DNA from 3 places in the Streptomyces sp. NPDC060205 genome. Region 1 is predicted to be linked to each of the others. Evidence: predicted binding sites of a transcription regulator. Region 1 holds the regulator's gene; each other region holds the start of a gene.
What was found. The regulator HrcA, encoded in region 1, represses chaperone genes, less so after heat shock. The targets are predictions, from matches to a motif close to TTNGCACTCNGNNNNNCNGAGTGCNAA.
Positions count from the first base shown of each region.

Region 2: the regulator HrcA is predicted to act here: its motif matches at 3,547-3,573, upstream of groL (chaperonin GroEL).
Region 3: the regulator HrcA is predicted to act here: its motif matches at 10,321-10,347, upstream of groES (co-chaperone GroES).

Region 1 covers NZ_JBHWZP010000455.1:361-6,164, forward strand. Annotated here, with positions in the region: gene ACFWGJ_RS40730 (DUF3097 domain-containing protein) at 1-561, opposite strand, end outside; gene ACFWGJ_RS40735 (MBL fold metallo-hydrolase) at 632-1,384, opposite strand; gene hrcA (heat-inducible transcriptional repressor HrcA) at 1,634-2,650, shown strand; gene dnaJ (molecular chaperone DnaJ) at 2,651-3,790, shown strand; gene ACFWGJ_RS40750 (nitronate monooxygenase) at 3,900-4,985, shown strand; gene ACFWGJ_RS40755 (16S rRNA (uracil(1498)-N(3))-methyltransferase) at 4,982-5,728, shown strand.
Region 2 covers NZ_JBHWZP010000417.1:350-7,038, forward strand. Annotated here, with positions in the region: gene ACFWGJ_RS39615 (glucosyl-3-phosphoglycerate synthase) at 1-674, opposite strand, end outside; SAM riboswitch class I at 850-1,007, shown strand; gene thrC (threonine synthase) at 1,023-2,339, shown strand; gene ACFWGJ_RS39625 (MoaD/ThiS family protein) at 2,443-2,718, shown strand; gene ACFWGJ_RS39630 (cold-shock protein) at 3,171-3,377, shown strand; gene groL (chaperonin GroEL) at 3,735-5,363, shown strand; gene ACFWGJ_RS39640 (NADH:flavin oxidoreductase) at 5,612-6,689, shown strand, end outside.
Region 3 covers NZ_JBHWZP010000255.1:478-12,673, reverse strand. Annotated here, with positions in the region: gene ACFWGJ_RS32760 (oligopeptide:H+ symporter) at 1-452, opposite strand, end outside; gene ACFWGJ_RS32755 (response regulator transcription factor) at 1,004-1,681, shown strand; gene ACFWGJ_RS32750 (ATP-binding protein) at 1,825-3,093, shown strand; gene ACFWGJ_RS32745 (GtrA family protein) at 3,268-3,837, opposite strand; gene ACFWGJ_RS32740 (5-(carboxyamino)imidazole ribonucleotide synthase) at 4,031-5,191, shown strand; gene purE (5-(carboxyamino)imidazole ribonucleotide mutase) at 5,188-5,721, shown strand; gene ACFWGJ_RS32730 (dipeptidase) at 5,727-6,914, shown strand; gene ACFWGJ_RS32725 (methyltransferase domain-containing protein) at 6,911-8,122, opposite strand; gene ACFWGJ_RS32720 (polysaccharide deacetylase family protein) at 8,447-9,271, shown strand; gene ACFWGJ_RS32715 (polysaccharide deacetylase family protein) at 9,268-10,032, shown strand; gene groES (co-chaperone GroES) at 10,492-10,800, shown strand; gene groL (chaperonin GroEL) at 10,918-12,196, shown strand, end outside.

The sequences.
Region 1 (5,804 bases):
CACGACCAGCGCGTACTCGCTCGTCACGGCCGCGGCGATACGCGACTCCTTCGTGCCGGGCACCAAGTGGTCCACCAGGACCCCGAGCCGCGCGTCCGGCCCGGGACCGAACTCGTCGACGATGGCGGGCAGATCGTCGACGCCCTCCAGGTACTCGACGACGACGCCCTCGATGCGCAGGTCGTCGCCCCAGACCCGTTCGACCAGTTCGGCGTCGTGGCGGCCCTCGACGTAGATGCGTCCCGCACGGGCCACCCGGGCCCGCGCCCCGGGCACGGCGACGGACCCCGACGCGGTGCGCGTGGGGCGTACCGGCCCGGCGGACGGGCGTACGAGGGTCACCACGCGCCCCTCCAGGAGGAAGCCGCGCGGTTCCAGCGGGAACACCCGGTGCTTGCCGAAGCGGTCCTCCAGCGTCACCGTCCCCGCCTCGCAGCGGATCACGGCACCGCAGAACCCGGTGCCGGGTTCCTCGACCACGAGCCCCGGCTCCGCCGCGACCTCGGGCACGGGCTTGGGCTTCTTCCACGGAGGGGTCAGATCCGCTGAGTACTGGCGCATTCGGATGACGATAGGAGAAGCCCGCGCCCGGCAGGTACACCGACACCCCCTCGGCGGGCCCCGATACCGCTCACGGCACGTCGAAACGCCGCGCCAGCGCCTCCCGTTGGGCCCGTACGAACGCCGCGTCCACCACCGCCCCGTGCCCGGGCACGTACAGCGCGTCCTCGCCCCCGAGGGCCAGCAGGCGGTCCAGCGCGGCGGGCCAGCGGGAGGGCACGGCGTCCGGGCCCGCCTGGGGTTCGCCGGACTCCTCGACCAGGTCGCCGCAGAAGACGATCTCGCGGGAGCCGGGGCCGGGCCCGGCGACCAGGACCGCCAGGTCGTGGCCGGTGTGGCCCGGACCCACGTTCGCCAGCAGGACCTGCAGGCCACCGCCCAGGTCCAGCGTCCACTCGCCGGAGACGAGATGCCGGGGCCGCACCAGGAGATCCGCCGCCTCGGCGGCCTCCTCGGGATCGGCGCCGTTGCGCACCGCGTCCGCGAGCAGTTCCTCCCGCCCCTCGGCCAGGACATGTTCGGCGCCCACCGCCGCGAACACCTCGGTCCCCGCGAACGCCGCCGCTCCGAAGACGTGGTCGAAGTGCGGGTGCGTGAGCGCGAGGTGCGTGACACGCCCGCCCCCGAGCAACCCGTGCGCCCGCGTGCGCAGCCGCGCGCCCTCCCGCACGCTCGACCCAGCGTCGATCATGAGCGCCGCGTCCTCGCCGACCACGAGCCCGGCCGTGCAGTCCCACCCCGGAAGCCGGCACCGCCCGGCGTACGGAGACAGCCCCTCCCAGCCGGTCCCGTCGCGCCCGGACCCTTCCCATGTCACGTTCATGCGCCGACGCTAACCCCGGAGGCCGCGCCCGCATGTTCCCGACAGAGCGGGACACCCTCGTACACGTCGCCCGTCGGATGTGCCCGGCGTCACGACATCGCAGGCCCGCCCTTGCCCGGCCCGTACCCACCGGCCGTACACTTGGCGCGGGGATGCTGGCACTCGCGCGCGCTGAGTGCCAGGCGAGGCCACCGAAGACGACCGACTGACGACCGATGACCGCGCGGAAGACCACGGGAGGTGTGCGCGATGCTCAGTGAACGCAGGCTCGAAGTGCTGCGCGCCATCGTCCAGGACTACGTGGGCACGGAGGAGCCGGTGGGCTCGAAGGCCCTCACGGAGCGCCACCGGCTGGGCGTGTCCCCGGCGACGGTCCGCAACGACATGGCGGTCCTGGAGGACGAGGGGTACATCGCGCAGCCGCACACCAGTGCGGGGCGCATCCCCACGGACAAGGGATACCGGCTCTTCGTCGACAAGCTCGCGGGCGTCAAGCCGATGACGCCGCCCGAGCGGCGGGCGATCCACCACTTCCTGGACGGTGCCGTCGACCTCGACGACGTCGTGGGGCGGACCGTGCGGCTCCTCGCACAGCTCACCCGGCAGGTGGCCGTCGTCCAGTACCCCTCACTGACCCGCTCGACCGTGCGTCATGTGGAGCTCCTCGCGCTGGCCCCGGCCCGCGTCATGCTCGTACTGATCACGGACACCGGGCGCGTCGAGCAGCGCATGGTGGACTGCCCGGCCCCCTTCGGGGAGGTCTCCGTGGCGGATCTGCGGGCGCGGCTCAACAGCCGGATCACGGGGCGCCGTTTCGCGGATGTCCCCCAACTGGTGCAGGATCTCCCCGACGCCTTCGAGTCGGAGGACCGGGGGACGGTCGCGACCGTGCTCTCCACCCTCCTGGAGACTCTTGTCGAGGAGACCGAGGAGCGGCTGATGATCGGCGGCACCGCCAATCTGACGCGCTTCGGACATGATTTTCCCCTCACCATCCGTCCGGTGCTCGAAGCGTTGGAGGAGCAGGTCGTGCTCCTCAAACTCCTCGGTGAGGTCAACGATTCGGGCATGGCCGTACGGATCGGTCACGAGAACGCCCATGAGGGACTCAACTCCACTTCTGTGGTCTCGGTCGGCTACGGTTCGGGCGGCGAAGCAGTCGCCAAACTCGGCGTGGTCGGACCGACGCGCATGGATTACCCCGGAACGATGGGAGCGGTACGAGCGGTGGCACGGTACGTAGGACAGATCCTGGCGGAGTCGTAAGTGGCCACGGACTACTACGCCGTACTCGGCGTGCGCCGCGACGCGTCCCAGGACGAGATCAAGAAGGCATTCCGGCGGCTCGCCCGCGAGCTGCACCCGGACGTCAATCCCGATCCGAAGACGCAAGAGCGCTTCAAGGAGATCAACGCCGCGTACGAGGTGTTGTCGGACCCGCAGAAGAAGCAGGTCTACGACCTCGGCGGCGACCCGCTGTCCCAGGCGGGCGGCGGTGGCGCGGGCGGCTTCGGAGCCGGCGGCTTCGGCAACTTCTCGGACATCATGGACGCGTTCTTCGGAACGGCGTCGCAGCGCGGCCCCCGGTCGCGCACGCGGCGCGGCCAGGACGCGATGATCCGGCTGGAGATAGAGCTCGACGAGGCGGCCTTCGGCACGACGAAGGACATCCAGGTCGACACGGCCGTCGTCTGCACCACCTGCAGCGGTGAGGGCGCGGCCCCCGGCACGTCCGCGCAGACCTGTGACATGTGCCGCGGTCGCGGCGAGGTGTCCCAGGTCACGCGGTCCTTCCTGGGCCAGGTCATGACCTCCCGGCCGTGTCCGCAGTGCCAGGGCTTCGGGACGGTCGTCCCGACGCCGTGCCCCGAGTGCGCGGGCGACGGACGGGTGCGCTCGCGCCGGACCCTGACCGTGAAGATCCCCGCCGGTGTCGACAACGGCACCCGGATCCAGCTCGCGGGCGAGGGCGAGGTCGGCCCCGGCGGCGGCCCTGCCGGCGACCTGTACGTCGAGATCCACGAGCTGCCGCACAACATGTTCCAGCGGCGCGGCGACGACCTGCACTGCACGGTCACCATCCCGATGACCGCGGCGGCGCTCGGCACCAAGGTCCCGCTGGAGACGCTCGACGGGCTCGAAGAGGTCGACATCCGCCCCGGGACACAGTCCGGGCAGTCGATCCCCAAGCACGGGCGCGGCATCACCCACCTGCGGGGCGGCGGACGCGGCGACCTCATCGTGCACGTCGAGGTCATGACGCCCACCAAGCTCGATCCCGAGATGGAGCGGGTCCTGCGGGAGCTGGCCCAGATGCGCGGCGAGGAGCGGCCCACCGGGCAGTTCCAGCCCGGTCAGCAGGGCTTGTTCTCCCGGCTGAAGGACGCCTTCAACGGCCGTACCTGACGGGCGGACCGCAGGTGACCGCCGGGCCCGCCACCGGACGATTCCGGTGGCTCACGCCCGGCGGACGGCCGGATTCGGACTTGTACGGAGGACGTGACAACATGCCGTCATGTCCTCCGCGCTGACCGATCTTTTCCCCCTCCCGATCGTGCAGGCCCCGATGGCCGGCGGCGTCTCCGTGCCGCAGCTCGCCGCGGCCGTGTCCGAAGCCGGGGGGCTCGGTTTTCTCGCCGCCGGCTACAAGACGGCCGACGGCATGTACCAGGACATCAAGCAGCTGCGCGGGGCCACCAGCAGGCCGTTCGGCGTGAATCTGTTCATGCCGCAGCCCGAGTACGCCGACCGGTCGGCCGTCGAGGTGTACGCCCACCAGCTCGCCGGTGAGTCCTCCTGGTACGAGACCGAACTGGGCGACCCCGACAGCGGGCGCGACGACGGCTACGACGCCAAACTCGCCGTCCTCCTCGACAACCCGGTGCCGGTCGTCTCCTTCCACTTCGGCTGCCCCACCCGCGACGTCTTGGACTCCCTGAGCCGGGCCGGCACGCTGACCATGGTCACCGCGACCACCGCCGAGGAGGCGCAGGCCGTGCAGTGGGCGGGCGCCGACGCGGTCATCGTGCAGGGCGTCGAGGCCGGCGGCCACCAGGGCACCCACCGCGACAACCCCGAGGCGGACGGCTCCGGCATCGGACTGCTCTCGCTCATCGCGCTGGTCCGCGAGACCGTGCAGATCCCGATCGTCGCGGCCGGCGGCATCATGCGCGGCAGCCAGATCGCCGCGGCGCTCGCCGCCGGCGCGAGCGCCGCCCAGCTCGGCACGGCCTTCCTCGCCACCCCCGAGTCCGGCGCCAACGCCCTGCACAAGCAGGCACTGACCAACCCCCTCTTCGTCCGTACGCAACTGACGCGGGCGTTCTCCGGCAGGCCCGCGCGCGGACTGATGAACCGCTTCATGCGCGAACACGGGCCGTACGCGCCCGCCGCCTACCCCGAGGTCCACCACCTCACCTCCGCGCTGCGCAAGGCCGCCGCCAAGGCGGGCGACGCACAGGGCATGGCGCTGTGGGCCGGGCAGGGGCACCGGCTCGCCCGTGAACTGCCCGCCGGGCAGCTGGTCGAGGTGCTCGCCGCCGAACTCGACGCCGCCAGGACAGCGTTGTCGGCCGAGCAGGGCGGGGGCGTGGGGCGATGACCGCGCCGGTGTTCGTGGTCGACGAGGTGCCCGGCGGGCCGCAGTTCGTGCTCGACGGGCCCGAGGGGCGGCACGCCGTGTCCGTGAAGCGGCTGCGCACCGGTGAGGACGTGGTCCTCACCGACGGGCGGGGCCGCTGGGCCGAGGGCGTCGTCATGACCGCCGAGGGCAAGGACCGGCTCGTGGTGGCGGACCTCCACGTGGTGCACGAGGAGCCGCCGCCCGTCCCCCGTATCACCGTCGTGCAGGCGCTGCCCAAGGGCGACCGGGGTGAACTCGCCGTCGAGACCATGTCGGAGACCGGCGTCGACGCGATCGTCCCCTGGGCGGCGTCGCGTTGCATCACACAGTGGAAGGGCGAGCGGGGGCTCAAGGCCCTGGCGAAGTGGCGGGCCACCGCGCGTGAGGCCGGCAAGCAGTCGCGGCGGGTGCGGTTCGCGGAGGTCGCGGACGCGATGACGACGAAGCAGGTTGCGGCGTTTCTCGCCAAAGCGGAGTTCGCGGCGGTGCTGCACGAGGACCGGGGGTACCCCGGTGAGCCCCTCGCCACCGTCGAGTTGCCCGTCGCCGGGTCGATCGTGCTCGTCGTCGGGCCCGAAGGGGGCGTGTCTCCCGAGGAGTTGTCGATGTTCACCGAGGCCGGGGCGCGGGCCTGTCGGCTGGGGCGCAGTGTGTTGCGTACGTCCACGGCGGGGACGGCAGCGGTGGCGCTGCTGCTGGGCCGGACGGGGCGCTGGTCGTAGCGCCGGTTCGTCTGCGGGCCCGGTGGGGGCGGGCGCACAGGATTGCGCAGTTCCCCGCGCCCCCAGGCGCCCAGGG
Region 2 (6,689 bases), on a different contig from region 1:
TCGACCAGCATGCCCAGTTCCACCCCGTACCCGACGGGGAACGGAAGCCGTTCGAGGAGCGAGCGGCGGGCCGCGTACTCCCCGCCCAGCGGCTGGACGAAGCCGGCCAGCTGCGGCCAGTGCATGTTGAGCAGCGGCCGGGCCATGAGTTCCGTCACCCGGCCCCCCTGACCGGACGCGGAGCCCAGCGGACGGTCGTACATCGCCTTGACGAGGTCGACCCCCGGATCCGTGAGCAGCGGACCGACGATCCCGGAGACGAAGTCCGCCGAGAACTCCTTCAGGTCCGCGTCCACGAACGCCACGATGTCCCCGCGCGTGACGAGCAGCGAGCGCCACAGCACCTCGCCCTTGCCGGGGACGGCCGGGATGCGGGGCAGGATCTCGTCGCGATGCACGACACGGGCGCCCGCGTCGGCGGCGACCTCGGAGGTGCGGTCCGTCGAACCCGAGTCGATCACCACGATCTCGTCGACGAGCGGCACTCTCGCGGTCATCAGCTCCCGGCGGATCACGGCGACGATCTCGCCGACGGTCTCCTCCTCGTTGAGCGCGGGCAGTACGACACTGACCGTGGAGCCCGTGGACCGCTTCGCGGCGATCAGCTTCTTGAGCGGGCGGTCCTCGACGGACCAGGAGCGCGTGCTCAGCCAGCGCTCGACGTCTTCCAGCACGTGCGGCTCTCCCTTGCGTTCATCGGGATGCGTGCGTCCCGCCGCGAGGGAAACCGGTGTGACGGTCATCTCGCGGTTCGGACGGCTCTCTCCACCATCCATGCCGTCGGTTACAGTCTTGAACAACGCTGATGACCATCGCATGTCGGGGGTCGTTGCGTAGACAACTACATACCGCTCATCCAGAGGGGCAGAGGGATACGGCCCGTTGAAGCCCCGGCAACCCTCCAGCCGGTCTCGTCCTGATCATCGCTGATCAGTGCCGCGAGGCTCCCGGCTCGGGAAGGTGCCAAATCCGTCTCATGGCGAAGTGCGTCGTGAGGAAGATGAGGAAAGGGCCTCGCCTCCATGGCTGCGCAGACAGTTGCAAGCACCACGAACTCCACCCCCTCCGTGGACTCCGCGAACGCCGTCGACCTCGGTCCGGCCGCCGCACTCTCCTGCCGCGAGTGCGGCCACCGCGTCCCGCTCGGTCCGGTCTTCGCCTGCGAGGAGTGTTTCGGCCCGCTGGAGATCGCGTACGACTTCTCCGGTTACGACACCGAGGAACTCCGCAAGCGCATCGAAGCCGGTCCCGCGAACATCTGGCGGTACGCGCCGCTGCTGCCCGTCCCCGCGGACGTGGCGGACAAGCCGAACATCAACCCCGGCTGGACCAAGCTCGTCAAGGCCGACAACCTGGCGCGTGAGCTGGGCGTCGACGCCGGCAAGCTCTTCGTGAAGGACGACTCCGGGAACCCGACGCACTCCTTCAAGGACCGCGTCGTCGCCCAGGCTCTGGAGGCCGCGCGCGCCTTCGGCTTCACCACGCTCTCCTGCTCCTCCACCGGCAACCTCGCGGGCGCGGTGGGCGCCGCCGCCGCCCGGGCCGGCTTCCGTTCCTGCGTGTTCATCCCGCACGACCTGGAGCAGGGCAAGGTCGTCATGGCCGCGGTCTACGGCGGCGAGCTCGTCGGCATCGAGGGCAACTACGACGACGTGAACCGCTTCTGCTCCGAGCTGATCGGCGACCCGGCCGGCGAGGGCTGGGGCTTCGTCAACGTCAACCTGCGGCCGTACTACGCGGAGGGCTCCAAGACCCTGGCGTACGAGATCTGTGAGCAGCTCGGCTGGCGGCTGCCGGACCAGCTGGTCGTGCCGATCGCCTCCGGTTCGCAGCTGACGAAGATCGACAAGGGGCTCAAGGAGCTGATCGAGCTCGGCCTCGTCGAGGACAAGCCGTACAAGATCTTCGGCGCGCAGGCCGAGGGCTGTTCACCGGTGTCCGTCGCCTACAAGGCCGGGCACGACGTCGTACGGCCGCAGAAGCCGAACACGATCGCGAAGTCCCTCGCCATCGGCAACCCGGCCGACGGGCCGTACGTGCTCGACATCGCCCGCCGGACGGGCGGGGCCGTGGAGGACGTGAACGACGACCAGGTCGTCGACGCGATCAAGCTGCTGGCGCGGACCGAGGGCATCTTCGCGGAGACCGCCGGCGGGGTGACGGTGGGCGTGGCGAAGAAGCTGATCGAGAGCGGGCTGCTCGATCCGACGCTGACGACCGTCGTCCTCAACACGGGGGACGGTCTGAAGACGCTGGACGCCGTCGCCTCCGACACGGGGCTGACCGCGACCATCCGTCCGAACCTCGACTCCTTCCATGAGGCCGGCCTCGGTTCTTGATCGTTGTTCGTACACTGCGCGCCGGTGGGGGCCGGCCGCGCAGTTCCCCGCGCCCCTGAAAAGACGGCGGCGCTGTACTGCAGCCCTACCCGATGGAGGTCCCATGAGCGTCAACGTCCGCATCCCCACCATTCTGCGTACCTACACGGGTGGCCAGGCCGAGGTGGCCGCCGAAGGGGCGACCCTCGCCGAGGTCATCGCCGACCTGGAGAAGAACCACACCGGTATCGCGGCCCGTGTCCTGGACGACCAGGGCAAGCTGCGGCGGTTCGTCAACGTGTACGTGAACGACGACGACGTCCGTTTCGAGCAGGGCCTTGAGACGGCCACGCCGGACGGCGTCGGGGTCTCGATCATCCCGGCGGTCGCCGGAGGCTGAGCGCCCCGCACGACGGTGTCGATCATTACCCTTGGTAATGTCGAACACGCAGAGTTCATCGAATTGCCCTCTCCGCGCCCGAAGCGGAGGGGGCAATTCTGTATGGTTGAGCGCGGTACAGTTGGGGAAGCTGCTTCGCTCCGCAAGGTCGGCGCATATGAGTTCGCCCCCGGGGTCCGACAAGAAGCAGCCAAAGTACCTGGTCCTTTTGAGCCGTTTATGTCATTTACCGGGCCCGACTTGCCCTGAATCTTCGTAAATCCTTCACATATTTCCGATCAGCCGTGCCCGGAATTCTCGTCGGATTGACCTGTTGCAGACGGCAGTTGGACGGATACATTCAGCCGCGGTCGACGCGTTCCGGCGCACACCCCCAACCGTTGGGGGGTGAGGTCTGACCCGGATCCGCGAAGTGCGGATCTGTGCAAGGGCCAGTAATAGGGGAGTTAGGCATGGCTCAGGGCACCGTCAAATGGTTCAACGCGGAGAAGGGGTACGGCTTCATCGCGGTCGACGGTGGTGCGGATGTATTCGTCCACTACAGCGCGATTCAGATGGACGGCTACCGCACCCTGGAAGAGGGTCAGCGGGTCGATTTTGAGATCTCGCAAGGCCAGAAGGGGCCGCAGGCGGACATGGTCCGGCTGGCGACCGGCTGAAGCACGCGCCGACTTACTGCAGCGACGTTCTTCTTCCGAAGGGCCCGTACCTCCCGGGTACGGGCCCTTCGGCATGTCCGGATGCCGGGCGCGACAGGCCGGGGGCGCCTCAAGGTCATCGGGCGCCCCCGCCTCGCACCCCCTCCCACCTGCGGATCATTGAGAGGCGCTTGCACTCGCATGGGTCGAGTGCTAATCATTGGCGTTAGCACTCTGAAGGTGAGAGTGACAACGAGGACCGGGTCAGTGAGGCCCGCAGGCCGGGTGGGGCAAGGAACCACGAGGTCTGCAGGCCGTCCGTCGCGGGCGCGGGCGCGGTCCTGGAGATTCCACCCCAGTCCGGGAGGACCACTTCACATGGCCAAGATCATCGCGTTCGACGAGGAGGCACGGCGCGGTCTCGAGCGCGGGATGAACCAGCTCGCCGACGCCGTCAAGGTCACCCTTGGCCCCAAGGGTCGTAACGTCGTCCTAGAGAAGAAGTGGGGCGCCCCCACGATCACCAACGATGGTGTTTCCATCGCCAAGGAGATCGAGCTTGAGGACCCGTACGAGAAGATCGGCGCCGAGCTGGTCAAGGAAGTCGCCAAGAAGACGGACGACGTCGCCGGCGACGGAACGACCACGGCGACCGTGCTCGCCCAGGCGCTGGTCCGCGAGGGTCTGCGCAACGTAGCCGCCGGTGCCAACCCGATGGCCCTCAAGCGCGGTATCGAGAAGGCCGTCGAGGCCGTCTCCGGTGCCCTTCTTGAGCAGGCCAAGGATGTCGAGACCAAGGAGCAGATCGCTTCCACGGCCTCCATCTCCGCCGCCGACACCCAGATCGGCGAGCTCATCGCCGAGGCGATGGACAAGGTCGGCAAGGAAGGCGTCATCACCGTCGAGGAGTCGCAGACCTTCGGTCTTGAGCTTGAGCTCACCGAGGGCATGCGCTTCGACAAGGGCTACATCTCGGCGTACTTCGCCACCGACATGGAGCGTATGGAGGCCGTCCTCGACGACCCGTACATCCTGATCGCCAACTCGAAGATCGCCAACGTCAAGGACCTGCTCCCGCTCCTTGAGAAGGTCATGCAGGGCGGCAAGCCGCTGCTGATCATCGCCGAGGACGTCGAGGGCGAGGCGCTGTCGACGCTGGTCGTCAACAAGATCCGTGGCACCTTCAAGTCCGTCGCCGTCAAGGCTCCGGGCTTCGGTGACCGCCGCAAGGCCATGCTCGGCGACATCGCCATCCTCACGGGCGGCGAGGTCATCTCCGAGGAGGTCGGCCTGAAGCTGGAGAACGCGGGTCTTGACCTGCTGGGCCGCGCCCGCAAGGTCGTCATCACCAAGGACGAGACCACGATCGTGGACGGCTCCGGCTCGGCCGACCAGGTCCAGGGCCGGGTCAACCAGATCCGTGCCGAGATCGAGAACTCGGACTCGGACTACGACCGCGAGAAGCTCCAGGAGCGCCTGGCGAAGCTGGCCGGCGGCGTGGCCGTCATCAAGGCCGGTGCCGCCACCGAGGTCGAGCTCAAGGAGCGCAAGCACCGCATCGAGGACGCCGTTCGCAACGCGAAGGCGGCCGTCGAGGAGGGCATCGTCGCCGGTGGTGGCGTGGCTCTGCTCCAGGCTTCCTCGGTGTTCGAGAAGCTTGAGCTCACGGGTGACGAGGCGACCGGCGCCAACGCCGTGAAGCTCGCCCTGGAGGCCCCGCTCAAGCAGATCGCCGTCAACGGTGGTCTTGAGGGTGGCGTCATCGTCGAGAAGGTCCGCAACCTGCCCGTCGGTCACGGCCTCAACGCCGCGTCCGGTGAGTACGTGGACATGATCGCCGAGGGCATCATCGACCCGGCGAAGGTCACGCGTTCCGCTCTGCAGAACGCCGCCTCCATCGCCGCGCTGTTCCTCACCACCGAGGCCGTCATCGCCGACAAGCCGGAGAAGGCCGCGGCCGGCGCCGGTGCCGGTGGCGGCATGCCGGGCGGTGACATGGACTTCTGATCCGGAAACGGATCGGCGGCCCACCGCCGCGGCACTGCCACGGCACCGCTTCACCACAGCTGTACGAACCGAGGGCGGCACCCCACTCCAGGGGTGCCGCCCTCGGGCGTGTCCGGGGTCACAGAGGTGAGGGGAGAAACGCAGGAATGCCTCGGGGGCCGGGATGGTTGTCCGGGGAGTTATCTATGCGCATGCACATACCCAATGGCATGTGCGCTCCCCTTTCTCCCCCCATGAGGAGCCCCCACGTGACTGTCGCCCCCTCCGCCTCCCGCGCCGCCGAGGTCCTTTCCCGGCCCGTCGCCCTCAACGGCCTGACCGTTCCGAACCGGATCGCGATGGCGCCGATGACCCGGCAGTTCTCGCCGGGCGGGGTTCCGGGGGAGGACGTGGCGTCGTACTACGCACGCCGTGCCGCCGCCGGTGTCGGCCTCATCGTCACCGAGGGCACGTACGTGGACCACGCGTCGGCCGGGAACAGCGACCGCGTTCCGCGCTTCCACGGGGAGGAGCAGCTCGCGGGGTGGGCGAAGGTCGCCGCGGACGTGCACGCGGCGGGCGGGACGATCGTGCCGCAGCTCTGGCACATCGGGATGGTGCGCTCCGCCGGGGAACCGCCGTTCGCGGACGCGCCCGCGGTCGGTCCCTCCGGGCTGCGCATGGACGGCACCGTCGGCCAGGGCAAGGAGATGACCCAGGCCGACCTCGATGACGTCATCCAGGCCTTCGCGAACGCCGCGGCCGACGCCGAGCGCCTCGGCTTCGACGGGGTCGAACTGCACGGCGCGCACGGCTATCTGCTCGACCAGTTCCTGTGGGCGGGCACCAACCGCCGCACGGACGGGTACGGCGGTGACCTCGTCGCCCGTACGAGGTTCGCCGCGGAGATCGTGGCCGCCGTGCGGGCGGCCGTGTCGCCCGCCTTCCCCGTCCTCTTCCGCTACTCGCAGTGGAAGCAGGACGTCTACAAGGCGCGCCTCGCGGAGACCCCGGCAGAGCTTGAGTCCGTGCTGGCGCCCCTCGCCGCGGCCGGGGTGGACGCCTTCCACGCGTCCACGCGCCGCTACTGGCTGCCGGAGTTCGACGGGTCCGACCTGAACCTGGCCGGCTGGACGAAGAAGCTCACCGGCAAGCCCGTCATCACCGTCGGCTCGGTCGGCCTCGACGGGGACTTCCTCAAGGGGTTCCGTGGTGAGGGTGCGCCGGTCAAGGGCATCGACGATCTGCTCGACCGGCTGGAGAACGAGGAGTTCGACATGATCGCGGTCGGCCGCGCGCTGCTCCAGGACCCGGAGTGGGCCGTGAAGGTGCTGGGCGGGCGGTTCG
Region 3 (12,196 bases), on a different contig from region 1:
GGGCCCTCGTAGAGGTGGCCGACCATCGTCGAGATGTTGGCCTTCAGCAGACCCGAGCCGATCGCGACGAGACCGAGGCCCGCGAAGAAGGTGCCGGACGAGGGCAGTGCCAGCGTCAGATGGCCCAGCATGATGACCAGTCCCGCGACGGCGACGGTCTTGCGGGGGCCGAGCACCCGGTCCGCGAACCAGCCGCCGGGGAGGGCGAGCAGGTACACGAGCGACAGGTACACCGAGTAGATGGCGGTCGCGGTGCTCGCGCTCAGGTGCAGGCCGCCGGGCGCTACGAGGTAGAGGGGCAGCAGTGCCCTCATGCCGTAGTAGGAGAACCTCTCCCACATCTCGGTCATGAAGAGTGTGGCCAGTCCGCGGGGGTGGCCGAAGAAGGTCTGCTCGTATCCGGAACCGGGGGTGCCCGGAGAGACCGAGTCCTTCGTCAGGCTGGACGCCATGGTCGTTCCTTGCTGGTCGGGACGCGCCGCCGGGGCGGACACCGCAGGAGCGGAGGCCGCTTGGGCGGAATGGGGTTGCGCGCCCGGTGGGGGAGGCGGCCGGCACCGGCGGGTCGGCCGTCCCGCCCCACGCCCACGGGGAGTTCCGCCCCGTCCTCGGTTCGGCGAGGTCAAGGCGGTGGACGACGACCACCGGGATCCACGCCCGTCGCGCGTTCTCACGCGCCGGGCCCGGCCACAGGTCATTCCTTTCAAGGCTGGTAGGCACCAGCCCGCACACAAAAGAGACCTTCAGCGTGAAGCTTCCGCCGAAGGTCCCTGTGTGCTGCTACAGGCGTCTGGTCACCATAAGGCCCCACGTCACAGCAATGCCGCATATGGCATGACTTGAGAGATGGATCACAGGTTCGGATGGAACCATGCAACCGAATCGAAGGCCGTTCACAGATTTACATCCTGAACCCCAGGGTCGCACGGTCCGCGGGGGTCCTGATCGACACAGATGTCGATCACCCTCACTGCGCCGCTCCGTTGCGGACTACCATCAGTTCATGACCCGAGTACTGCTCGCCGAGGACGACGCGTCCATCTCGGAACCCCTGGCTCGCGCCCTGCGCCGAGAGGGGTACGAGGTTGAGGTACGCGAGGACGGACCCACCGCGCTCGACGCGGGCATCCAGGGCGGTATCGATCTGGTCGTGCTCGACCTCGGGCTGCCCGGTATGGACGGCCTGGAGGTGGCCCGGCGGCTGCGCGCCGAGGGGATGACCGTGCCGGTCCTCATCCTGACCGCGCGCGCCGACGAGGTGGACACCGTCGTGGGCCTGGACGCGGGCGCCGACGACTACGTGACCAAGCCGTTCCGGCTCGCCGAACTCCTCGCCCGCGTACGGGCCCTGCTGCGGCGCGGCGCGGCCGAGCCCCAGCAGCCGCCCGCCACGCACGGGGTGCGGATCGACGTCGAGTCCCACCGGGCGTGGATGGGCGACGAGGAGCTGCAGCTGACGGCCAAGGAGTTCGACCTGCTCCGGGTGCTCGTCAGGGACGCCGGCCGGGTCGTCACACGCGACCAGCTGATGCGCGAGGTCTGGGACACCACGTGGTGGTCGTCCACGAAGACGCTCGACATGCACATCTCCTGGCTGCGGAAGAAGCTGGGGGACGATGCGGCGAATCCTCGGTACATCGCGACGGTACGAGGAGTGGGCTTCCGCTTCGAGAAGAGTTAGCCCGTTGCTGTCGGCCGCGCCCCCTCGCCGTCGTGTCGTCGGTGGGTGCGCGGCAGCGGGCCGTGCGTGGCTGGTCGCGCAGTTCCCCGCGCCCCTGACGGGGCGCGGGTCCAGCCCGGATCATCAGTTGCCCGGAGGGACCTGTGCGTCGCCGTCTCATCAATTCCACGCTGGCCGTCGTGCTGGTGGTGATCGCCGTGTTCGGGGTCTCGCTCGTCATCGTCGAGACCCGCACGATCAGCAACAGCGCCCAGGAACGGGTGGACTCCGAGGCCGTACGGCTGGTCAGCATCGTCGACAGCCGCATCCTCGGCGACGAGCAGGTCAACGCCCGGGTCCTCAAGGACCAGGTCACGGGCGACCGGTACGCGCGCATCGAGATCCCCGGCCGCGACACCATCCACATCGGCACGCCGCCCACCGGTGACGTCATCACCTCCACCCGCGAGGGCGAGGAGGGCGAGACCGTCACGGTGGAGGAGGCGAGCTCCGCGGTCACCCGCGAGGTCGGCCGGACGCTGATGATCATCGCCGCGGTGGCCCTGCTCGCGGTGATCGCCGCCGTCCTCCTCGCGGTGCGCCAGGCCAACCGGCTCACCTCCCCGCTGACCGACCTCGCGGAGACCGCGGAACGGCTCGGATCGGGCGACCCGCGCCCGCGTCACAAGCGGTACGGGGTGCCGGAGCTCGACCGGGTCGCCGATGTGCTGGACGGCTCGGCCGAACGCATCGCCCGCATGCTGACGGCCGAACGGCGTCTCGCGGCCGACGCCTCGCACCAGCTGCGTACGCCGCTGACCGCGCTGTCCATGCGGCTGGAGGAGATCACCCTCACCGACGACCCGAGCACGGTCAAGGAGGAGGCGACCATCGCGCTGGCGCAGGTCGAGCGGCTCACCGACGTGGTGGAGCGGCTGCTGACCAACGCCCGCGACCCGCGTACCGGCTCCGCCGTCACGTTCGACCTCGACGAGGTCATCAAGCAGCAGCTCGCCGAGTGGCGGCCGGCCTACCGCAACGCGGGCCGCGCGATCGTCAGCTCGGGCAAGCACCATCTGCAGGCCGTGGGGACGCCGGGGGCCGTGGCCCAGGTGCTTGCCGCGCTGATCGAGAACTCGCTGATGCACGGCGGGGGCACGGTCGCGCTGCGTACGCGCGTCACCGGGAACCAGGCCGTGATCGAGGTCACCGACGAGGGGGCGGGGGTGCCGGCCGATCTGGGCGCGCGGATCTTCGAGCGGGCGATCAGCGGGCGCAACTCCACGGGGATCGGGCTGGCGGTCGCGCGTGACCTCGCGGAAGCGGACGGGGGGCGGCTGGAGATGCTTCAGGCTCAGCCGCCTGTGTTCGGGTTGTTCCTGTCGCGTACGCCGCTGAAGAGGCGGGACGGGGATGAACCCACTGTCCGCTAGCGCGTAGCGCTCCGCTGGGGGCATTGTGGGTGTCTGCGGCGCCGTTGGGGCTGGTCGCGCCGTTCCCCGCGCCCCTAAAGGCAAAAGACTGCGCCGTTCCCCGCGCCTCTAAAAGCTGAAAGCCAAAGACACAAGATTGCGCCGTTCCCCGCGCCCCTAAAGGGCTCGCAGGGCTCAGCGGACCCTTTGGACCTGGCGGAACGGGTGGGGTGGGCGGTCTTCTTCGAGGTAGGGGGTCGGGTTTTCCAGGATCGATTCCGCGTCCGTCACCGGGTCGTGGGCCGGGGCGACCCGGAAGACCCACGTGCGGTAGGACCAGAAGCGGAAGAGCGTCGCGATGCCGATGCCGACGAACTTGAAGACGTTGCTCGCCAGCGGGCTGTCGAAGCCCAGGCCGTACGTCGCGGCGAACAGGAACCCGTTCTCGATGACGAGCCCGACCACGCTGAACAGGACGAACAGCGTCAGTTCCTTGGTGCGGCCGCTCTTGTCGCGCTCGCGGTACGTGAAGTAGCGGAAACCGATGTAGTTCGAGACGATGGCGACGACCGTGGCGATCACACTGGCCCGCACGACCTGCAGGTCGGTCGTGTGGCGCACCAGGTTGAAGACGATCAGATTGACGAGCAGACCGGCTCCGCCGACCGCGCCGAACTTGGCGATCTCCCTGGTCAGGCGCTCGATCCGGAGGCGAACAGCGCTGGCCTGCCTGGCATGAGCCCCGCGTTTACCAGCTGTGCCCATGGTGTCGCCCAGCCCCCGTCTCGTCGGATACGTCATTTTCGTCAACCTTCGTCGACTCCGCCATGCTAACCAGCGGTTCCCTCGGGTGCCCGGCCCGGACTCGAAGATGTGGCCGGGATGTGATGAACCCGCACAATTTCCGATGATCATGCGGGCGACAGGGGTGGCTCGAAACGGCCGATACCCTGGGGGTGTGACGTTCCCGGTAGTCGGCATGGTCGGCGGCGGTCAGCTCGCTCGTATGACGCACGAGGCTGGCATCCCGCTCGGCATCAGGTTCAAGCTCCTCAGTGACACCCCCCAGGACTCTGCGGCGCAGGTGGTCAGCGAAGTCGTCGTCGGCGACTATCGCGACCTCGGCACGCTGCGGGCCTTCGCGCGGGGCTGCGACGTGATCACTTTCGATCACGAACACGTACCCACCGAGCATCTGCGGGCACTGGAGGCGGACGGCATCCCCGTGCGCCCCGGCCCCGACGCGCTCGTGCACGCCCAGGACAAGGGCGTGATGCGCGCGAAGCTCGTCGAGATCGGGGTGCCGTGCCCACGGCACCGGATCGTGAGCGATCCGGCCGACGTGGTGGCGTTCGCGGCGGAAGGGCTCCCCGAAGGGGCCGAGGGGGACGGCTTCCCGGTCGTCCTCAAGACCGTCCGCGGTGGCTACGACGGCAAGGGCGTATGGGTCGTGCGGTCCGCGGCCGACGCCGAGGACCCCTTCCGGGCCGGCGTCCCGGTCCTCGCCGAGGAGAAGGTCGACTTCGCCCGCGAGCTGGCCGCCAACGTCGTACGGTCGCCGCACGGCCAGGCCGTGGCCTACCCGGTGGTCGAGTCCCAGCAGGTCGACGGGGTCTGCGACACGGTGATCGCGCCCGCGCCCGGCATCTCCGAGGAGCTGGCGCTGCAGGCCGAGGAACTGGCCCTGCGCATCGCGAAGGACCTCGGCGTCGTCGGCCACCTCGCCGTCGAGCTGTTCGAGACCCGTGACGGCCGCATCCTCGTCAACGAACTGGCCATGCGCCCGCACAACTCCGGCCACTGGACCCAGGACGGCGCGATCACCTCCCAGTTCGCCAACCACGTCCGCGCGGTCCTGGACCTGCCCCTGGGCGACCCGCGCCCGCGCGCGAAGTGGACGGTCATGGTGAACGTCCTGGGCGGCGACTACCCCGACATGTACTCCGCGTACCTGCACTGCATGGCACGCGACCCCCAGCTCAAGATCCACATGTATGGAAAGGACGTGAAGCCCGGCCGCAAGGTGGGCCACGTCAACACCTACGGCGACGACCTCGACGACGTGCTGGAGCGCGCCCGTCACGCAGCCGGCTACCTCAGAGGAACGATCACCGAATGAGCCCTGTCGTAGGCATTGTCATGGGGTCGGACTCCGACTGGCCCGTCATGGAGGCCGCCGCGAAGGCCCTCGACGAGTTCGAGATCGCGTACGAGGTCGACGTGGTCTCCGCCCACCGGATGCCGCGCGAGATGATCACGTACGGCGAGGAGGCGGCCGGCCGCGGCCTGAAAGCGATCATCGCGGGCGCGGGCGGCGCGGCCCATCTGCCCGGCATGCTCGCCTCGGTCAGCCCGCTGCCCGTGATCGGCGTACCGGTCCCGCTGAAGTACCTCGACGGCATGGACTCGCTGCTGTCGATCGTCCAGATGCCCGCCGGTGTCCCGGTCGCCACGGTCTCGGTGGGCGGCGCGCGCAACGCCGGTCTGCTGGCCGCCCGCATCCTGGCCACGCACGACGAGGAACTCCTCGCCAGGATGCGTGACTTCCAGCAGGAGCTGAACGACCAGGCCACCGAGAAGGGCAAGCGGCTGCGCTCCAAGGTCGACAGCGGCGCGGGCACCGGCAGCGGCTTCGGCTTCGGGAAGTGACGGACATGACCACCACGCCCTCTCTGGCGGAAGCCCGCGCGTTCCTCGCCGACTTCCCCGTGGTCGACGGCCACAACGACCTGCCCTGGGCGCTGCGCGAGCAGGTCCGCTACGACATCGGCGCCCGCGACATCGCCGCCGACCAGAGCGCCCACCTGCACACCGACCTCGCGCGGCTGCGCGCGGGCGGCGTCGGCGCGCAGTACTGGTCGGTGTACGTGCGCTCGGACCTGCCCGGCGCGGTCACGGCGACCCTCGAACAGATCGACTGCGTACGGCAGCTGATCGAGCGCTACCCCGCCGATCTGCGCGCCGCCCTGACCGCCGCCGACATGAAGGCGGCGCGTGCCGAGGGCCGGATCGCCTCGCTGATGGGCGCCGAGGGCGGCCACTCGATCGACAACTCCCTCGCCACCCTGCGCGGCCTGTTCGAGCTGGGGGTCCGCTACATGACCCTCACCCACAACGACAACATCGCGTGGGCGGACTCGGCGACCGACGAGCCGGTCGTCGGCGGTCTGTCGCCGTTCGGCCATGAGGTCGTCCGCGAGATGAACCGCCTGGGCATGCTGGTGGACCTCTCCCATGTGGCCGCCACGACCATGCGGGACGCGCTGGACACCTCCACCGCGCCGGTGATCTTCTCGCACTCGTCCTCGCGTGCGGTCTGCGACCACCCGCGCAACATCCCGGACGACGTCCTGGAGCGCCTGCCGGCCAACGGCGGTGTGGCGATGGTGACGTTCGTGCCGAAGTTCGTCCTCCAGGCCGCCGTCGACTGGACGGAGGCCGCGGACGAGAACATGCGCGAGAAGGGCTTCCACCACCTCGACTCGACCGCCGAGGCGATGAAGGTCCACCAGGCCTTCGAGGAGTCCCACCCCCGCCCGGTCGCGACCGTCCCGACGGTCGCCGACCACCTCGACCACATGCGTGAGGTCGCGGGCGTCGACCACCTCGGCATCGGCGGCGACTACGACGGCACGGCGTTCACCCCCGACGGCCTGGGCGACGTCTCCGGCTACCCGAACCTGATCGCGGAGCTCATGGACCGCGGCTGGTCGAAGCCGGACCTCGCCAAGCTGACCTGGCAGAACTCGGTACGGGTGCTGGCCGCGGCCGAGGACGTGGCGCGCGACGAGCAGTCCCGCAGGGGCCCGTCGAACGCGACCCTGGAGCAGCTGGACGGCTAATCGCCGGGTGTGGTGACGGGGTGCCCCAGGAGCATGGCCGGGGCGCCCTGCACCCGCGTCAGGAACACGGTCGCGGAGTGCGGCCCCTGCGGCTTCACCTTGCGCCGCAGCTCCTCCGGCTCGACCGCCGACCCGCGCTTCTTCACGGTCAGGACGCCCACCTCGCGCTGCCGCAGCAGCGCCTTGAGCTTCTTGACGCCGAAGGGGAGCTGGTCGGTGATCTCGTAGGCGGTCGCGTACGGGGTGGCCGTCACGGAGTCCGCGGTGACGTAGGCGATGGTCTCGTCGACCAGCCCGCCGCCGTCCAGCTCCGCGGCCACCTCGGCGACCAGGTGCGCGCGGATGACGGCGCCGTCGGGCTCGTACAGGAAACGGCCCACGGGCCGCACCGCGGGATCGGGCAGTCCGCGGCCGAGGAGGGTGCGCGGGCCGGGCAGCAGGGTCGCGCGGACCGAGCCCGCCTCCCCGGTGCCGAACCACAGCACGGCCTCCTTCACGTCCCCGGCGTCCGAGATCCACTCCGCCCCTGCCTCAGCGGGCACGGCCTCGTGCGGAATGCCCGGGGCGATCTTCAGCGCGGCGAGAGGCGCCTTGAGGGCCGCCTGGACGGCCCACGACAGCGGCGGTGAGTACGCCTCGGGGTCGAAGATCCGCCCGCGCCCGCCCCGGCGCCCCGGATCCACGAACACGGCGTCGTACCCGGCGGTGTCGACCTCGGTGACATCGGCCTCGCGCACCTCGATCAGCTCCGCCAGCCCGAGCGCCTCTGCGTTCGCGCGGGCCACGGCCGCGGTCAGCGGGTCCCGGTCGACGGCCAGGACCCGGATCCCGGCGCGGGCGAGGGCGATCGCGTCACCCCCGATGCCGCAGCACAGGTCGGCCGCGGACCGCACGCCGAGTTCCCCGAACCGCGCGGCACGGTACGCGGCGACGCTCGCCCGGGTCGACTGTTCGACCCCGTTCGGGGTGAAGAACATCTGCGCCGCGTCCGCCGCCCCGAACTTCGCGACGGCCCGCTGCCGCAGCCGCGCCTGCCCGAGCGCGGCCGACACGAGCCCGACGGGATGCGTACGCCGCAGCCGCGTCGCCACGGCCAGTTCCTGGGCCGGTTCGCTGCCGCGCACCTCGTCGAGCAGGGCACGCCCCTCGGACGTGCGCAGAGCGGCGAAGGAGGCGAGCGGGGAGTCCGGCGGATCGAGGTCGTTCACCGTCCCATTGTGGGCCAGTCGGTGGACGGCACGCGCGCGACGGCGGTGTCGCCCTGGGGAAGGGCACTTGACCTGGGAGTATCCGGCCCCATGCGACTTGTAAGACAATCCGACAGTGCCCCGTCAGGGGCGCGGGGAACTGCGCGGCCCGCCCCCACCGGCCGGCGGTCGACTGTCCGTCCGTTCCGAGCGGCGGTCCGCGCGGCCCTGGCCCGGCTGGCAGCCACGGCCAGTGCCCCGTCAGGGGCGCGAGGAACTGCGCGGTCAACCCCCACCGGCCGGCGGTCGACCGCCCACCGTTCCCGCGCGGCGGTACGCGCGACCTTGACCCTGCTGGCGGCCACCGCGATGGCAACGGGCTGCATGGCTCCGGCCCCCAAGGACATCAAGCCGGCCGCAGGCCAGCAGGCAGCCGCCAAGCTCCGCCAGGAACAACGCGCCCACGCCGCAGCGGTGAAGAGATGGGGCCTGCCCAAGGCCCCCCTGCCGGCCCCGCCCGCCCCGGCGAAGAAGCCGCACATCGACACCCGCGCCGGCTTCGAGGTGGACGACCATGAAGGGCTCCCGCCCGTCTTCACGACGATCCCCACCAAGGACAAGGTCGTCTTCCTCACCATCGACGACGGCGCCGAGAAGGACCCGGCGTTCCTGCGGATGATGAGCGAGCTGAAGATCCCGTACACCGCGTTCCTCAGTGACTACCTGGTCAAGGAGGACTACGGATACTTCAAGAAGATGCAGGCCACAGGCGTGTCGCTGAACAACCACACCCTCCGTCACCGCTTCATGCCGGGCCTGTCGTACGCCGCGCAGAAGCGTGAGATCTGCGGGATGCAGGACGTGATCGAGAAGCGGTACGGAAAGCGGCCGACGCTCTTCCGCCCGCCCTTCGGCAACTACAACGAGGACACCCTGCGGGCCGCCAAGGCGTGCGGCATCAAGGCAGCCCCCCTCTGGAACGAGGAGGTCTTCGTCGACCACTGGGAGTACCGGGAGTGGGACCACGACCTGCGCCCCGGAGACATCGTCCTCAGCCACTTCCGCGGCAAGGAGGACTGGGAGGGCACGATGCCCGACATGGTCCGCCGCTTCCTGAAGCTGATCACCGACAAGGGGTACGCGGTGGCATGCCTGGAGGACTACCTGTGAGGCGCCGGGGGGCCACCGCCGCACTCCTCGCCGGCGTGCTCTGTCTCGCGGGCTGCGCCCAGTCCGTGGACCCCATCGAACGGCTGGGCAAGAAGGCGGCGGAGAAGGTACGCACCCACGGGCCCCCGGAGGCCGCGTACCGCCGCTGGGGGCTGAGCGCCCCGCTCGCCGCGCCACCGGACCCGTCCGTCCGGCGGGCCGCCTTACGGGCCGCGGGGCCCGGCCTGCCGCCCGTGGTGGACCGCGTCCCGACCGACGACAAGGTCGTCTTCCTGACCTTCGACGACGGCGCGGAGAGGGATCCGCGGTTCGTCGACATGGTGCGGGAGCTGCGGCTGCCGGTGAGCGTGTTCCTCACCGACAGCGTCGTGGGGCCGGGGTACGCGCACTTCGGGCGGCTGCGCGCGGTCGGTGCGAGCGTGCAGAACCACACGCTCGACCATCCGTATCTGCCGGGGCTGCCGTACGAGGGGCAGCGGGCGGAGATCTGCGGGCAGCAGGAGAAGCTGAAGCGGCGGTTCGGGATCCGGCCCCGGCTGTTCCGGCCGCCGTACGGGGAGTACGACGGCGACACGCTGCGGGCTGCCGGGGACTGTGGGATCGCGGCGGTTGTTCTCTGGCGGGATCCTGGGCGGTTGCGGGCGGGGGACATTCTGCACTGTCCGGAGGGGGGTGGGGCGTTGACGGGGGCCGCGGCGGGGATGCTGCGCCGCATTCAGGAGCAGGGGTTCGCCGTAGCGCGCCTGGAGGACTACCTGTAGGGGGCTCCCATGAGTTTCTCGCCCCCGCCGCCCTTACCCTTCCCGTCACCGCATGGGGGCTGCGCCCCCTCGCCCCCCTTTGCGCAGTTCCCCGCGCCCCTAGGTGCCTGGGGGCGCGGGGAACGGGAAAAGCTGGGCGCAGCCCGCTTTTCAGGGGCGCGGGGAACTGCGCGGCTCGCCCCCGCCGGGCCGCAGGTGAAATCGCTCCTGGCCCGTGCGGCGCCTGAGGACAGGGGGGCGTCCACCCTGATTCGGACCCGTCGAGATACGCCCAACCGCCGGAGGCAACTGGCACTCCGCTTGACCGAGTGCTAATCGCAGTCATAGTCTCGGCTCTGGCACTCACCGCAGGAGAGTGCCAATAGCGACGGGCAGGTCCGGCACCCGCGACGACGGATCCACCTGGTCGCCACCTCAGACAGTTAACCCCGTGAGATCTCCGAAGGGGGAGGTCGGATCGTGACGACCACCAGCTCCAAGGTTGCCATCAAGCCGCTTGAGGACCGCATTGTGGTCCAGCCGCTCGACGCCGAGCAGACCACCGCCTCTGGCCTGGTCATTCCGGACACGGCGAAGGAGAAGCCCCAGGAGGGCGTCGTCCTGGCCGTCGGCCCGGGCCGCTTCGAGAACGGCGAGCGTCTTCCGCTCGACGTGAAGACCGGCGACATCGTGCTCTACAGCAAGTACGGCGGCACCGAAGTGAAGTACAACGGCGAGGAGTACCTCGTCCTCTCGGCTCGCGACGTGCTCGCGATCATCGAGAAGTAATTCACCCAGGTTTGCTTTGAACTGCGCCCCTGGCCCCAGCGAGTACTGAACGCGAGTACTAAAAAGCGCCGGGTGCCGGGGGCGCCGTTCGTTTTTTGAGAGGACTGAATCAGCTCCATGGCGAAGATCCTGAAGTTCGACGAGGACGCCCGTCGCGCCCTTGAGCGCGGCGTCAACAAGCTTGCCGACACCGTGAAGGTGACGATCGGCCCCAAGGGCCGCAACGTCGTCATCGACAAGAAGTTCGGCGCCCCCACCATCACCAACGACGGCGTCACCATCGCCCGCGAGGTCGAGCTCGACGACCCGTACGAGAACCTCGGCGCCCAGCTGGTGAAGGAGGTGGCGACCAAGACCAACGACATCGCGGGTGACGGTACGACCACCGCCACCGTGCTGGCCCAGGCGCTCGTGCGCGAAGGCCTGAAGAACGTTGCCGCCGGCGCGTCCCCCGCCCTCCTCAAGAAGGGCATCGACGCGGCCGTCGCCGCGGTCTCCGAGGAGCTCCTCGCGACCGCGCGCCCGATCGACGAGAAGTCCGACATCGCGGCCGTCGCCGGTCTGTCCGCCCAGGACAGCCAGGTCGGCGAGCTCATCGCCGAGGCGATGGACAAGGTCGGCAAGGACGGTGTCATCACCGTCGAGGAGTCCAACACCTTCGGTCTGGAGCTGGACTTCACCGAGGGCATGGCCTTCGACAAGGGCTACCTGTCCCCGTACATGGTGTCCGACCAGGAGCGTATGGAGGCCGTCCTCGACGACCCGTACATCCTGATCCACCAGGGCAAGGTCTCCTCCATCCAGGACCTGCTGCCCCTCCTTGAGAAGGTCATCCAGACCAACGCGTCGAAGCCGCTGCTGATCATCGCCGAGGACGTCGAGGGCGAAGCCCTGTCGACCCTGGTCGTGAACAAGATCCGCGGCACCTTCAACGCGGTGGCCGTCAAGGCCCCCGGCTTCGGCGACCGCCGCAAGGCCATGCTCGGTGACATCGCCACGCTCACCGGCGCCACGGTCATCGCCGAGGAGGTCGGCCTCAAGCTCGACCAGGTCGGCCTGGACGTGCTGGGCACCGCCCGCCGCGTGACGGTCACCAAGGACGACACGACCATCGTCGACGGCGGCGGCAACGCCGCCGACGTGGCCGGCCGTGTCAACCAGATCAAGGCCGAGATCGACTCCACGGACTCCGACTGGGACCGCGAGAAGCTCCAGGAGCGCCTCGCGAAGCTGGCCGGCGGCGTGTGCGTCATCAAGGTCGGCGCCGCCACGGAGGTGGAGCTGAAGGAGAAGAAGCACCGTCTGGAGGACGCCATCTCCGCGACCCGCGCCGCGGTCGAGGAGGGCATCGTCTCCGGTGGTGGCTCCGCGCTCGTCCACGCCGTGAAGGTCCTCG